DNA from 4 places in the Halobacillus shinanisalinarum genome. Region 2 is predicted to be linked to each of the others. Evidence: riboswitches for the same ligand, from Rfam matches in the RefSeq annotation. Region 2 holds a riboswitch; each other region holds the start of a gene.
The links. A riboswitch is a leader RNA that binds a small molecule or an ion and turns the genes downstream of it on or off. The one in region 2 is predicted to bind S-adenosylmethionine.

Region 1 (3,293 bases), 2.2 Mb from region 2:
ACCATCTTGATAATCTTTCTTATACAACCCACGCTCTTGCAGCTCCGGTATTACCAGGTCCACAAAATCTTCCAGATCCCCAGGCGTTACTAGATGGTTTAAGTTGAAACCGTCTACGCCTGATTCTTCAAACTGGAATTGGATCGCGTCTGCGACTTCTTTCGGATTTCCTACGATAATACTGTTACGATCTGGTGATTCAAATCGGTTAAGCACTTCGCCGACAGTTAGTTTTTTAGGGGCATCTTTAGTTAGTGTTGCCGCTTTATAGTGTCCGCCTTCTGTAGACTTCGTGTATTCAAATGGAAGGTCGGGATCCATTTCTTCATATTCGGCGATGTCGTAGCCGCTTGCTCCGTACTGTGCTTTGGCGGCGTCCGGGCTCCAGTGGCGCGCGTATTCTTCAAACTTCCGCTCCGCTTCCTCAGTCGTTTCGCCAACAATCACGCTGAGAAAAGAAAAGATTTTAATGTTTTCTGGATTCCGTCCATGGTTTTCGGCCCGCTTGCGAATATCATCAGCATAGTAGCGAATTCGCTCAGGTGTCGGTCCTCCGACAAAGATGCACTCGGCATGTTTGGAGGCGAATTCACGTCCTCGTTCGGATGTGCCGGCTTGATAGATGACAGGTGTCCGTTGTAAGGATGGTTCACTTAAGTGCGGACCTTCCACGGAAAAGTACTTTCCTTCGTGATTAATTTCATGAACTTTCTCCGGATCAACTAGTGTGTTGTTTTCGGCATCTTCTACAAATGCGTCATCTTCCCAGCTTGTCTCCCAGAGCTTGTAGGATACATCAAGGTATTCATCGGCGATATCGTAACGTTCGTCGTGTTTGATCATATTTTCAAGCCCAAAGTTACGTGCGGCATTTGGCAAGTAAGAGGTCACAACATTCCAGGCGACTCGCCCTTTTGTCAGGTGATCGAGGGTGGAGAAGCGCCTGGCGTTTCCGAATGGAGCTTCATAAGTGGTGCTCACCGTCATCGCAAACGATAGATGCTTGGTCACACTGGCCATCGCCGGGATCACAAGGGCGGGATCATTTAATGGCACTTGCAATCCATCACGAATTGATGGGTCTTTACTTTTTTTATAAACATCGTAGATTCCTAGCACATCAGCAAGGAAGACGGCATCAAATTTGCCTCTTTCTAGTAATCTCGCTAAGTCCATCCAATAATCTAAGTCTTTATAGCGGCGGTGACGCTCATTTCTCGGATGCTTCCATAGTCCGTGAGAATTGTGCATCGCGCTGTTCATTTCAAAAGCATTTAAGATCATTTGTTTCCTCATTGTGATTCCTCCTTAAGTTCTCACTTTATGTAAATAAGCTTCAGTTACATGAAAAAGCCCCTTCTTTTAAAAGAAAAAGAAGAGGCTGATAACCGTACATGTATGAGAGCTCTTCCTTATCTTTCAAGCGTTCCCGCCTGCTGGAATTGGCACAGTACTTGATGCAGTCTGTTGCCGAGGTTTCAAAGGGCCAGTCCCTCCACCTCTCGGGATAAGAAATATCATTAAATATTAAGTTGATGAAAAATATACAGCATATCCGAAAAGGTGTCAATCACTACTTTGAAAATATTCTGCAATTTACCCTGCGGTGGTGCAGGTTAAGAGAATTCTAATCATTTAAGTTAAAAATGGTATTTCATATTAGTAGTTGACATACACGAAGACTCCTATGGGAACAGCGTCCAAAGGGAGACCCCGCAGAACGGAACGTAGTGACGTTCGAGGAGGCTCGCTGGCCGCCCATGGAAAGCGAAGTGTATGTCAACTGCGGATTCGGAATTTGAAGCTAATGTTAGTGTTGACAGGGAATTCCTACCTCTGCTATGATGCTTTTTATCAGATTATTTGAACTAATTTTATAACGAATTCGCTCTTATCAAGAGTTGGCTGAGGGATTTGGCCCTATGACGCCCGGCAACCACCCTACAAGGGGAACGGTGCTACTTCCAACAGACAGATTGATGTCTGGAAGATAAGAGGTTGAAGCAGTACATATTTCAGCCTCTTTCTTTTGAAAGGGGCTTTTTTATATGGTCCTGTAAGATGTTGCGGTACAGAAGAATTTTTATTATTAGAGAAAAGGAGAGAGGCATATGTTTACAATCTATTGGATCGCATTAGCTGTTTTCTGGGGAATTGGTTTACTCATTTGGAATCATAGCTATGGAAAATCTACCCAAGGGGGGCGCAACTAATGCAACTCGTTACGGGACCACTATTATGGACACTAGTCAGCCTGTTAGCTCTGTACTTTGTTTTTGTGACGTGGATTGGAAAAAAGGGGAACCAGCATAGTAAATCGATGAACGGTTTTGCAACGGCAAGAGGGAAAGTAAGTCCATGGCTGGTAGGGGCTAGCTATGCAGCAAGCTTCGCCAGTGCCAACTTGTTTATCGGTGTGCCTGGATTAGCTTATGAGCATGGAGTCTCCGTACTATGGTACACGCTGGGTGGCTTTGGGGCTGGCTGGATCGCCCTGCTGTTGTTTGCTAAGAAGTTTTGGAAATATGGCAAGAAGTTCGGCGGGGTTTCCACACTTCCTGAATGGCTGGGGAGAAGATATAACAGCAAAACTTTGCAAGTACTAGTCACTTGTTTGGTGCTGTTTAATGTGTACTATATTGTCGGTCAAAATGTCGGGTTAGCCACGATTTTTGAATCCGTTATCGGCATTCCTTATTTCTGGGGCATTCTGATTGGTGTGACCATTACGATTCTTTATATCGGACTTGGAGGTGCCTTCGCGCAAATTGTTACGGATGGCATTCAAGGAACTCTGATGGTTATTACTTCCATTCTGATCTTTGTGTCGTTATTCTGGACCATAGGTGGGGGGCTGAATGTATTCGGGGAACTTTCTAGTAAACTGGAGGCGATTGATCCGGAGTTGGTCGCACCACTAAATGGACCTTACAATAGTGTCCTGGCCATTTTGTCCGTGCAATTTTTACATATCAGTTTTGTTGTTATGCCACACCTGCTTAATAAAGTGTTATCACTGGAAACCGAGGAGCAGCTCCGGCCATTTACGATGTCAGCGGGTCTCGGCATGTTCTTCATTACTGTGTTAATGGTATTGGGTGGTCTGGCAGCTAGAGTGCTGGCTCCATCGCTTAGTAGTGCGGACTCGGCCATTCCCGTCTATATATTAGAAGCCTTTCCGCCGATCATTGCTGCGATTATTATCGTTGGAATTATTTCAGCCATTTTATCAAGTACAGACAGCTTGTATTTGAGCATTACATCAAGCATTGGAAACGATCTGTACAAGGTGC
Region 2 (3,293 bases):
GATTTACTTAATTTAGGAGGAAGAACTTGCTTTCTTTAGAACGATTAAATATAGTAAAACAACTCCACGAAAAGAAAGAAGCACTCATATTTATTCACAGTCCTTTTTGTGGAACCTGCCACGTTGCCAGAAAAATGTTAAATACGATTGAAGACTTGTATCAAACAGAACTGTTTTATGAATTAAACGCCTCTCTCAATCCAGGTCTGATGCAGGACTATAAGATCGAAAGTGTTCCTTGTCTGCTTATAATGGAGAGTGGGCATGTGATAGAAAAGGTATATGCCTTTCACTCGGTACCACATATGCTTGGCAAAGTATCAGAATATGTAAAAAGATAGCCCGATTTCCCGGGAAATGACGAACGATTCTATTCAATAAAGGAAGGTTTCAGCCCCCTTTACCTCGAAAACTTTAATAAAGTTATTAAGGGGGCTTGTTTTGGTTGAAATGGTAGAGGAATGGATCAAACGGGTGAACAGCAGAAGAGATTTACTCCCAAAATGGAAGAAGAGAAAAGTGTTTTTAAAGATTCAAGACAATAGATCCGAGTTTATTAATGTTTCTATCACAAGGGAGGGGATGAAACTCGTGCACGAAAACAACCTCAAGGGTGCACTTACGATTTCCTCCTCTAATAAAGTTTTTCAGCAGCTTTTTGGCGGTAATTTGAAGTTAACTTCACTGCCACGCTCCATCGTTAGGTTCGAAGGGGAATATAGGGACGTCCTGTTAGTTGAATCATTACTGATGCTTTCACACTAAATTAAGGTGCCAATCGCTTCTACGATAGTTAAAAAGGAAGCTTTGTCACCAAATTGGTGTGTAACGTAACCATCTCGATTAATAATAATAGTAGTTGGTACTCCTTCACAGTTGTACTCATCATACACTTTACGATGATGATCTTCTAGGGTTGGCTGAGTGAGGAATTTGTCAGTGAAAATTTTACCATCTTGATCATTTCTCTCGCGCCCTTGCACATTAATTGTTAGCATATTCACTTTTTCACGATCTATTGATTGAAAGAGTTGTTCTTTTTTTGGTAAATCAACCCCACAGTCGGGACACCAGGAGGTCCAAAATGTTAGGATGACTACTTTACCAAGGTCATTATTTAATTGGTACGTTTTATTAGAGTTTATATATGGTATTTGAAAGTCTATAGCTTTTTTCATGCCTATTCACCTCTTGTTCTATTGACTAGAATGCAGTACCATGCTAACATAAATCTTAAAGAGGATGTTCAAAAAGTCACCAAATGATAAACGGCGAATTTCTTCGTTGCTCGGTTTTTCCGGTCCTCACGTATGAAAAGCATACGGCTTGCGGTCCTCAAAACTTTTCGCGCCTCGAACTTCTTGTTTCTCATTCGTCAACTTTTTGAACACACACTTAAATGAATAGCGACATCTTCACTTATCCAGAGTGGCTAAGGGACTGGCCCTATGATGCCCAGCAACCGGTTTGAAAGAACACGGTGCTAATTCCAGCAAAGCATTTAGCTTTGAAAGATGAGAAGAGAATCAATTAAAACATCTCTTCTTTTACGAAGGGATTTTTTAATGACTTTTTTTGTTGACAGTAGATATGCATGGTGCTAAAATCCTGTTTATGATGCTTGACTAACTTAAAGTGGTAATGAATTAAAATGATATATCTCTTATCCAGAGAGGCGGAGGGACTGGCCCGTTGATGCCCGGCAACCGTCAAGTTTTGATAACTTGAAAAGGTGCCAATTCCTGCAAAGTTAAACTTTGGCAGATAAGAGAACAGACAACCAAGACGTGTAAACGCCTTTCTGTTCTCGTACAGAAAGGCGTTTTTTTGTATAGAGGGGGAATAATATTGATTTCGATTAAGGATTTGTCTAAGGTCTTTCATACGAAGGATCAAGACGTTCGCGCGGTAGATAAAATGGATCTTTCTATTGAAAAAGGGGAGATTTTTGGAGTCATTGGTTATAGTGGCGCAGGGAAAAGTACATTTATTAGACTTTTGAATCGTTTAGAAGAGCCGAGTGGTGGAAATGTCACTATTGAAAACCAGGATGTGACGAAGTTGAGCAAGAGCAAGCTTCGTTTGGCCAGGCAAGAGATGGGCATGATCTTTCAACATTTTAATTTACTATGGTCAAGAACTGTTTTTGATAACATTGCCTTTCCATTAGAAATAGCGGGTATGAAAAAAGAGGAGCGTAAAAGTCGGGTCAACGAATTGATTGATCTTGTTGGTTTATCTGGAAGGGGAGGTTCTTACCCTTCCCAGTTAAGTGGAGGCCAAAAGCAACGTGTAGGGATTGCTCGTGCTTTAGCCAACAACCCTAAAGTGCTGCTATGTGACGAGGCAACTTCAGCGCTTGACCCGGAAACAACTGATTCCATTTTAGATTTGCTTGTGGATATTAATAATAAACTTGGATTAACGATTGTACTGATTACTCATGAAATGCACGTAATCCGTAAAATATGTCACCGCGTTGCTGTAATGGAACAAGGACATGTCGTCGAGTCGGGTGATGTATTAGATGTATTTTTATATCCAAAACAACAAGTAACCAAGCGTTTCGTTGATCAAGTAATGGGTGATCCTGACCGGAAAGATTCACTCGAACTTATTAATGAAACGTATAAAACTGGTGAAATTATCAAACTTCATTTTGTTGGTGAAAGTACAAATCAGGCGTTAATCAGTGAATTGTCTAGAGAATTTGATGTGGATATCAATATCCTTCACGGGAAAATAACTCAGACACAAAAAGGAGCATATGGAACACTCTTTGTCCAATTTAATGGGGAAAAAGAGGAAATCGCCCGGGCTATTGCCTACATTGGAACTACCTCAGTACAATTGGAGGTGAATCCGAATGTTTAATAACCTATTTCCTAACGTGAAGATAGAAGAAATGATCACGGCAACGAACGAAACATTATATATGACGATTATTTCTGTTGCAGGAACTTTTATTCTCGGGCTGATCCTCGGTCTACTTTTATACTTGTCAGGGCCCGGGGAATTTGGAGAAATAGGGCTTTAAATTGGGTCACTGCCTCAGTAGTAAATGTGTTTCGAGCCATACCGTTTATTATTTTAATACTGCTATTATTTCCTTTTACCGACTTCCTTATGGGAACGATCCGCGGTCCAAAAGCGGCATTGCCTGCTCTAATTATAGGTGGAGCGCCTTTCTATGCAAGACTGGTAGAGATTGCATTGAAAGAAGTGGATAAAGGTGTACTTGAGGCTGCTAAATCGATGGGGGCGAAATATTCGACGGTCATCTTTAAAGTTTT
Region 3 (3,293 bases), 380 kb from region 2:
GGGGTAGTAGACTTCACTAATGAAAGAATGCTCATTAAGGTGGGTTGCTATTTTTAATGCTGTGTCAGAAGATTGGGTTAGCCGTGCCCCTAATGTTTTGATTCCTTGAATTAAATGGTAGGCATCCTGTGCACCTAAAATCGAGCCAAACGAGTTTTGAATAAATGATAGTCTTTCACCAAGTTCCTTATTCTTAGTTACGGCCAGACCCGCAACGATATCACTGTGCCCGGAAAGGAATTTGGTAGCACTATGAAGGACAAGATCTACTCCAAACTGGAGTGGATTCTGGTAAAGAGGTGTCATAAAAGTGTTATCGACAAAAGTTAGACAGCCATGTGCTTTGGCTAATTTTACGATTCCCTCTATATCTGTAATATTTAAGCAAGGATTGGAAGGTGTTTCCATATAAAAAACTTTTGTATTTGGTTGAATTGCCCGACATGTTTCATTCAGGTTGGTCATGTTAACGAAGGTATGGTCAATATTGAATCTTCTCAATACTTCTGTGATCAAGCGATAGGTTCCACCGTAAACATCCCTAGAAATTAAAACATGGTCACCTGAAGAAAGGAGCATAAAGGCAGAAGAGATAGCAGCCATCCCTGAGGCGAACGCTAACCCTGTTTCACCACCTTCCAGGTCTGCAATGGTTTGTTCCAATGCTTGCCTTGTTGGGTTACCCGATCTGCTGTAATCATATGGACCAAACGTATCGAAGCTCTCCTGGTGATAGGTAGATGACAAGTAAATGGGAACGTTTACTGCCCCTGTTTTTTGTTCCTTATTCCCATAAGTTGAAGCATGAATGAATCTGGTTTCCAGTTGGTCTTTATAAGAACTCATCGTCAGTTTTCCTCCCTCTCCAAAGCCTAAAAGATTTTTACTAAAATAACTTCTCAATCAAAAAGGCATCTTTATATTCCGATGGGTATCGAAGATAAAGATGCCTTTAGTTGACTAATCGGCATAAGCAATATTCAGTTTGAGCTAATCATTGTCTGATTTTTTATTTAGTGGGTACCGCTTTTTTTCAGTGCACTCAATTTGTGTAATTTCTCCATCATGTACTGTTATGGCTACAGACCCATATTCTATGTTTTCTAAAGCTGATATAACGTCATTAATTTTTTTCTCTAGAGTGTTTTTCATACCATTACCTCCTCTGAAGAATGCAATCCGCTATTTTTTGCCTTTGGTAAGTCCAATCAGCAAGCAAAATAAAAACCTCTTCTTGTAATAAGAAGAGGTTAAGTAGAACGTTTACTTTTCTCTTCTTATCTTTTCAAGCCTGAACGGCTTGCTGGAATTGGCACAGTACTTTAGTTAAGTCTGCTGCCGAGGTTTCAATGGGCCAGTCCCTCCACCTCTCTGGATAAGAAAAATGTTATTCATTTGATTATCCTATAATTTACACGTATTAATATTTCTTGTCAATCGTTTAATGGAAAAATTTAAATTATTCTAAAATCAGACAGGACTTTGCTATTCACACACTCTAATGCACATTGAAATAACGCGCCTCAGGATGAGCGAACACAATGGCCGTAACCGAAGCCTCTGGTTCCATCATACATTCCTCGGTCAATTCAACTCCAATTTGTTCTGGTCTAATCAATTGAAATAATTTTCTCTGATCCTCCAAGTCCGGGCAAGCTGGATAACCGAAAGAATACCGCTGTCCCTGGTATTTAGCTGAGAAACGCTCTTGCATCGTAAAGTCTGTCGGGTCGGGGAATCCCCATTTATCACGCATGAGCTGATGGATGTGTTCAGCCAATCCTTCCGCTGTTTCTAATGCCAGTGCTTGCAAGGCGTGGCTTTTCAAATATTCCCCCTGTTGTTTCATGTCCAGGGAACGTTGCCTGATTCCTTTTCCAGCTGTTACAGAGAAGAATCCTACGTAATCCATTTCTCCGCTTGAGATCGGACGCAAGTAGTCAGCTAAACAAAGATAGGGATCACGGTTTTGGCGTGGAAAAGTAAAACGCTCGATGATCGTTTGATGATCGGCTGGATTATAAATGATTACGTCATCTCCATCGGATTGAGCAGGAAAGAATTGATAAAGTGCAGACGGTTGAATCCAGTTCTCTTTTTGCGCTTTTAAAAGTAATTCATCTACGACCTCTTTTAGTTGGAGTGCTTTATTATTTTTCTCTGCCAGCAACTTTGAGAATTTACCCTTTAGTCCCAAATGGTGTCCAATCAGCATCTGCATGTTAATAAAAGGTTCAATATGAGCAACAGAATAATCTCGTAAAATGTGTTGTTCAAAATCGTTCGGTTTGTAAACAGGAATAGTCTTAGATACTTTGGATATTGGCTTCTCAGCTACAGCCGTTGCAGATTGGGTTTGGGCTTGCTCATGACTTCTGGCTATAGCCTTAGTTTGTTTTTCTTGCTGTTCACGAATGAGCAGTGTGCGATCCTCCTGGTTACTGAGCCGATTTGATAGAGCGAGTCCGTCCATTGCATCTTTTGCGTAGAAAACGGAACCGTTATATTGAGGAGCGATTTTCGTATTAGTAAACTTTCTTGAAAGGGCAGCGCCCCCCACTAATATCGGTAATTCAATTTGTTGCTGTTTTAAATCCTGGGCGGTCAAAACCATTTGCTGGGCTGACTTGACAAGTAAACCTGATAGGCCAATGGAGTCTGGCTCCTCTTCTTTAATGTGTTTGATTAAATCAGATGGGGTTACTTTAATACCTAAATCAATGACGTCAAAGCCATTGTTGCTTAAAATGATGTCTACAAGGTTTTTACCAATATCGTGGACATCTCCTTTAACCGTGGCAAGAAGAATTTTTCCTTTTTTATTTGACGTATCACCCTTTTCCATATGTGGTTCAAGGTAGGCAACAGACGCCTTCATGACCTCTGCACTTTGTAAAACTTCAGCTACGATGAGCTGGTTATCGTTAAATAAGCGCCCGACTTCAGCCATTCCAGTCATGAGTGGACCATTGATGATTTTTAATGGTGTCGGATAAGTTTCTAGTGCCTTCCCAAGGTCAGGAATCAACCCTTCCTTCGTTCCTTCCACCACATAATGAGCTAATCTTTCAGGTAAGCTCATTGTCGAAGTCGGTGCCTTTATTTCCTTTTTTTTGCCTCGGTAGAATGCCGTAAAAGAAGCAAGTGTAGCATCAGTCGTTTGAAAAAGAAGCTCGTTCGCTTGTTTAATTTCCTTTTCTGCTATGGAGGCATAACGTTCCAATTTTTCTGTGTTGACAATGGCGTAGTCGAGACCTGCTTTTGTACAGTGATAAAGATAGACGGCATTTAGT
Region 4 (3,293 bases), 1.2 Mb from region 2:
ACTGTTCTACTCGTCGTTTCTGGGAGCCGGAGTTTGAGGGATCCGACTTGAATTTGGCAGGATGGACGAAGAAACTGTCTGGTAAACCAGTGATATCTGTAGGATCAGTCGGGCTCGATGGAGAATTCACAAGTTTCTCTGGTGCTAACACCACCAGCCTGGACGGTCTCATGAAGAAACTTGATCATGGGGAGTTTGATTTAGTAGCTATCGGGCGCTCTTTATTAATGGATCCGGAGTGGGTGAGGAAAGTTCGGGAAGGCAGGGAAACGGAGCTATTACCTTTTGATAAAGTTGCTCTTAAACATCTAACCTAACCTTACTGAATCAGCTAACTACTGAACAAAGGTGTTTTACCAGGGGAATTTCCCGGTAAAACACCTTTTTGTTTAATTTTTACTTAGCTCTCGTCAGGCGATATACTCTTGCCAAAATGGCGACTAACCTTCATATTAAAAAGAGAAGGAGGTTCGACATGCGACACGATATTAAACCTAATGAACGAGCTTTCTCTACCAAAGAGGTGGCAGAAGAACTGAACATCGCAATGCCGGCTGTTGGCAGGTATTCCTAGAGCTGATATCTGGGATTAACACTAGATGTAAATAATTTACTTAACGTTAAAATTTTATGAACCGGTCCTTTTTCAGAAAGTCAGAAAGTATGAAAAATTAATAATTTTTCAATAAACCATTGACATTTTTTCTAAAAGGGAATAATATATTTACCAATATCAAATACCACAAATTCACAATTTAATTCTTATCGCGAGAGGTGGAGGGACTGGCCCTTTGAAGCCTCGGCAACGGGTCTGGTGATGATTCATCAGAGACTGTGCCAATTCCAGCGGGTGCTTTGAGCACTTGAAAGATAAGAAGATGGGTAGCTATATGTTTGAAGCCAAAACCTCTCTTCTTATTTTTATTAAAGAAGAGAGGTTTTTTAAATGTTAAATTTACTTGTTTACAAGACTTTGCTTTAGTAGAAGGAGGAAAATATGAGCAATACCATCGTTTCGTATGAGAATTTCTCTGGCGATCCATTTGAAAGCTGGCACCCTAAGGATGACACAAAAGGAGCAGCCGAGGTATTAGAGTGGGCTTATCAGTCTTATGGTGAATCAATCGTCTATGCTTGTAGTTTTGGAGCAGAAGGCATTGTGTTGATTGATTTGATTTCTAAAGTGCAGAAAGATGCAGAAATTGTTTTTCTTGATACAGATGTTCACTTTCCGGAAACCTATGAACTGATCGAAAAAGTGAAGCGGAGATACCCAGAACTTCACATTCATATTAAGAAACCGGATTTGACTTTAGATGAGCAAGCGAACGAGTATGGTCCAGCATTATGGAAAAAGCAACCGGGCCAATGTTGTTATATCCGAAAAATCAAGCCGCTTGAAGATGCGCTTCGTGGGGCAACCGCCTGGATTTCAGGGCTGAGGCGAGAACAGTCTCCGAGTCGAAGTCACACTGATTTTGTAAATAAGGATGAACGGTTTCAGTCGATTAAGGTATGCCCCCTAATCTACTGGACATGGGAAGACGTTTGGCATTATATCCGAGTAAATAGCTTGGATTACAATGAATTACATGATCAAGGATACCCAAGTATCGGCTGCATGCCTTGTACAGAGCCAGTAACTGAACAGGGGGACGTTCGCTCTGGGAGGTGGCAAGGGTTTAATAAAACAGAATGCGGTCTCCACACTTCTGGAAACCAGGCATAAGTAGATTATTTCTTTAAGCTAACTTGAAAATTCATTGCAACAAGGAAAGGAGGCGGCTTATGAAAAAAGTTTATATCGTCGGTGCAGGACCTGGTGACCCTGATTTAATTACAGTGAAAGGCTTGAAGGCCATTCAGCAGGCGGATGTCATTCTATATGATCGATTGATTAACAAAGATTTACTTGATGAAGCGAGGGACGAAGCGGAATTGATTTATTGCGGCAAGCGTCCGAATCATCACTCGTTAGACCAACAAACCATTAATGGGCTGCTTTGTGATTTTGCCTTGCAAGGGAAAACCGTGACCCGTCTAAAAGGCGGAGATCCCTTCGTTTTTGGTAGAGGTGGAGAGGAAGCTGAAGAGTTAGCGAAGAGAAGTATTCCATTTGAAATCGTTCCCGGAATCTCCTCCGGGGTAGCCGCTCCCGCTTATGCTGGTATTCCAGTCACACATCGTAACTATAGTTCGTCTGTAGCCTTCCTTTCAGGGGTAAGCAAATTGGGATATGACGAGGAAGAGTATTGGGAGCATGCAGTGAAAAGTATGGATACTTTGTGCATTTATATGGGGGTCAAAAAACTTCCGGAAATTTGCGCGAGACTGATCCGCCATGGCCGTGCTTCCAGTACACCGATCGCTCTGGTTGAGTGGGGGACGATGGAACATCAACGTACCGTAACAGGAACCTTAGAGGACATTGTCGGAAGGGCCAAGGACCTCGAGAATCCTTCGATGATTATTGTAGGAGAAGTCGTGAAACTGAGGGAGCAGCTACAATGGTTTGAACAGGTGAAAAAAGAGGAGGAGATACCTGTTCCCTCCATTGTTGGGTAAAAGGAAGGAGGTGGTTACATGCAAGCTGTTTTATATGTGAGTCACGGGAGCCGAGTTGAGAAGGCGCGTAAGGAAGCCGTTTCCCTGATTCAATCCGTTCGAGAACGAATTAACCTTCCGCTGCAGGAAACGTGCTTTTTAGAACTGGCAGAACCAAATATGGCTCAGGGGATAGAGATTCTCGTCCGGCGTGGAGCCACTAGGATCGCCATTATACCCGTGCTATTGTTGAGTGCAGGTCACTACTACACGGATATACCGGAAGAGATTAATCGTGCGAAGCTCCGTCATCCGAACATCCATTTTGTTTATGGAAGAACGATCGGAATTCAGGATCGGGTGATTGATATTTTGGTCCAACGTGTGCAGGAAACAAAGGTACTCCGCCATTCGGATGCGAACATCTTGCTGGTGGGAAGAGGCAGCCGTCATCCAGAGACTAAAGAATCGATGGAACAAATTGCACATAAATTACGATCGAAAATGGACGTCGCTCATGTAAATGTCAGCTATTTAGCGGCCTGTTCCCCTTCTTTTGATGAAGGATTGCAAACTTCGCTGAACGAAGGGTGGTCACAAACTTTCGTGATTCCCTACCTTTGGTTTACTGGGCTGCTCATGCGGTCGATGCAGGACAAAATAAATGAGGTGCAGGAGGAAAATCAGCAAGTGGTGGTGCTGTGTCAATATCTTGGGAACCATCCCATAATGATCGACGCTTTGACTGA

Region 1: linked by a shared signal. The riboswitch ahead of MUO14_RS17600 (LLM class flavin-dependent oxidoreductase) and the one ahead of MUO14_RS04720 (methionine ABC transporter ATP-binding protein) in region 2 are both predicted to bind S-adenosylmethionine.
Region 3: linked by a shared signal. The riboswitch ahead of MUO14_RS02720 (YezD family protein) and the one ahead of MUO14_RS04720 (methionine ABC transporter ATP-binding protein) in region 2 are both predicted to bind S-adenosylmethionine.
Region 4: linked by a shared signal. The riboswitch ahead of MUO14_RS22555 (phosphoadenylyl-sulfate reductase) and the one ahead of MUO14_RS04720 (methionine ABC transporter ATP-binding protein) in region 2 are both predicted to bind S-adenosylmethionine.

Annotation. Positions count from the first base shown of each region.
Region 1 covers NZ_CP095074.1:3,557,417-3,560,709, forward strand. The annotation lists gene MUO14_RS17600 (LLM class flavin-dependent oxidoreductase) at 1-1,296, opposite strand, end outside; SAM riboswitch class I at 1,410-1,514, opposite strand; SAM riboswitch class I at 1,889-1,997, shown strand; gene MUO14_RS17605 (sodium:solute symporter family protein) at 2,213-3,293, shown strand, end outside.
Region 2 covers NZ_CP095074.1:887,287-890,579, reverse strand. The annotation lists gene MUO14_RS04740 (toprim domain-containing protein) at 1-16, shown strand, start outside; gene MUO14_RS04735 (thioredoxin family protein) at 27-341, shown strand; gene MUO14_RS04730 (hypothetical protein) at 442-765, shown strand; gene MUO14_RS04725 (TlpA family protein disulfide reductase) at 762-1,178, opposite strand; SAM riboswitch class I at 1,417-1,521, shown strand; SAM riboswitch class I at 1,661-1,771, shown strand; gene MUO14_RS04720 (methionine ABC transporter ATP-binding protein) at 1,849-2,874, shown strand; partial or broken gene MUO14_RS04715 (methionine ABC transporter permease) at 2,867-3,293, shown strand, end outside.
Region 3 covers NZ_CP095074.1:508,986-512,278, reverse strand. The annotation lists gene metC (cystathionine beta-lyase) at 1-846, opposite strand, end outside; gene MUO14_RS02720 (YezD family protein) at 991-1,152, opposite strand; SAM riboswitch class I at 1,275-1,382, opposite strand; gene metH (methionine synthase) at 1,499-3,293, opposite strand, start outside.
Region 4 covers NZ_CP095074.1:4,544,399-4,547,691, forward strand. The annotation lists gene MUO14_RS22550 (NADH:flavin oxidoreductase) at 1-317, shown strand, start outside; SAM riboswitch class I at 760-877, shown strand; gene MUO14_RS22555 (phosphoadenylyl-sulfate reductase) at 998-1,729, shown strand; gene cobA (uroporphyrinogen-III C-methyltransferase) at 1,789-2,565, shown strand; gene MUO14_RS22565 (sirohydrochlorin chelatase) at 2,584-3,293, shown strand, end outside.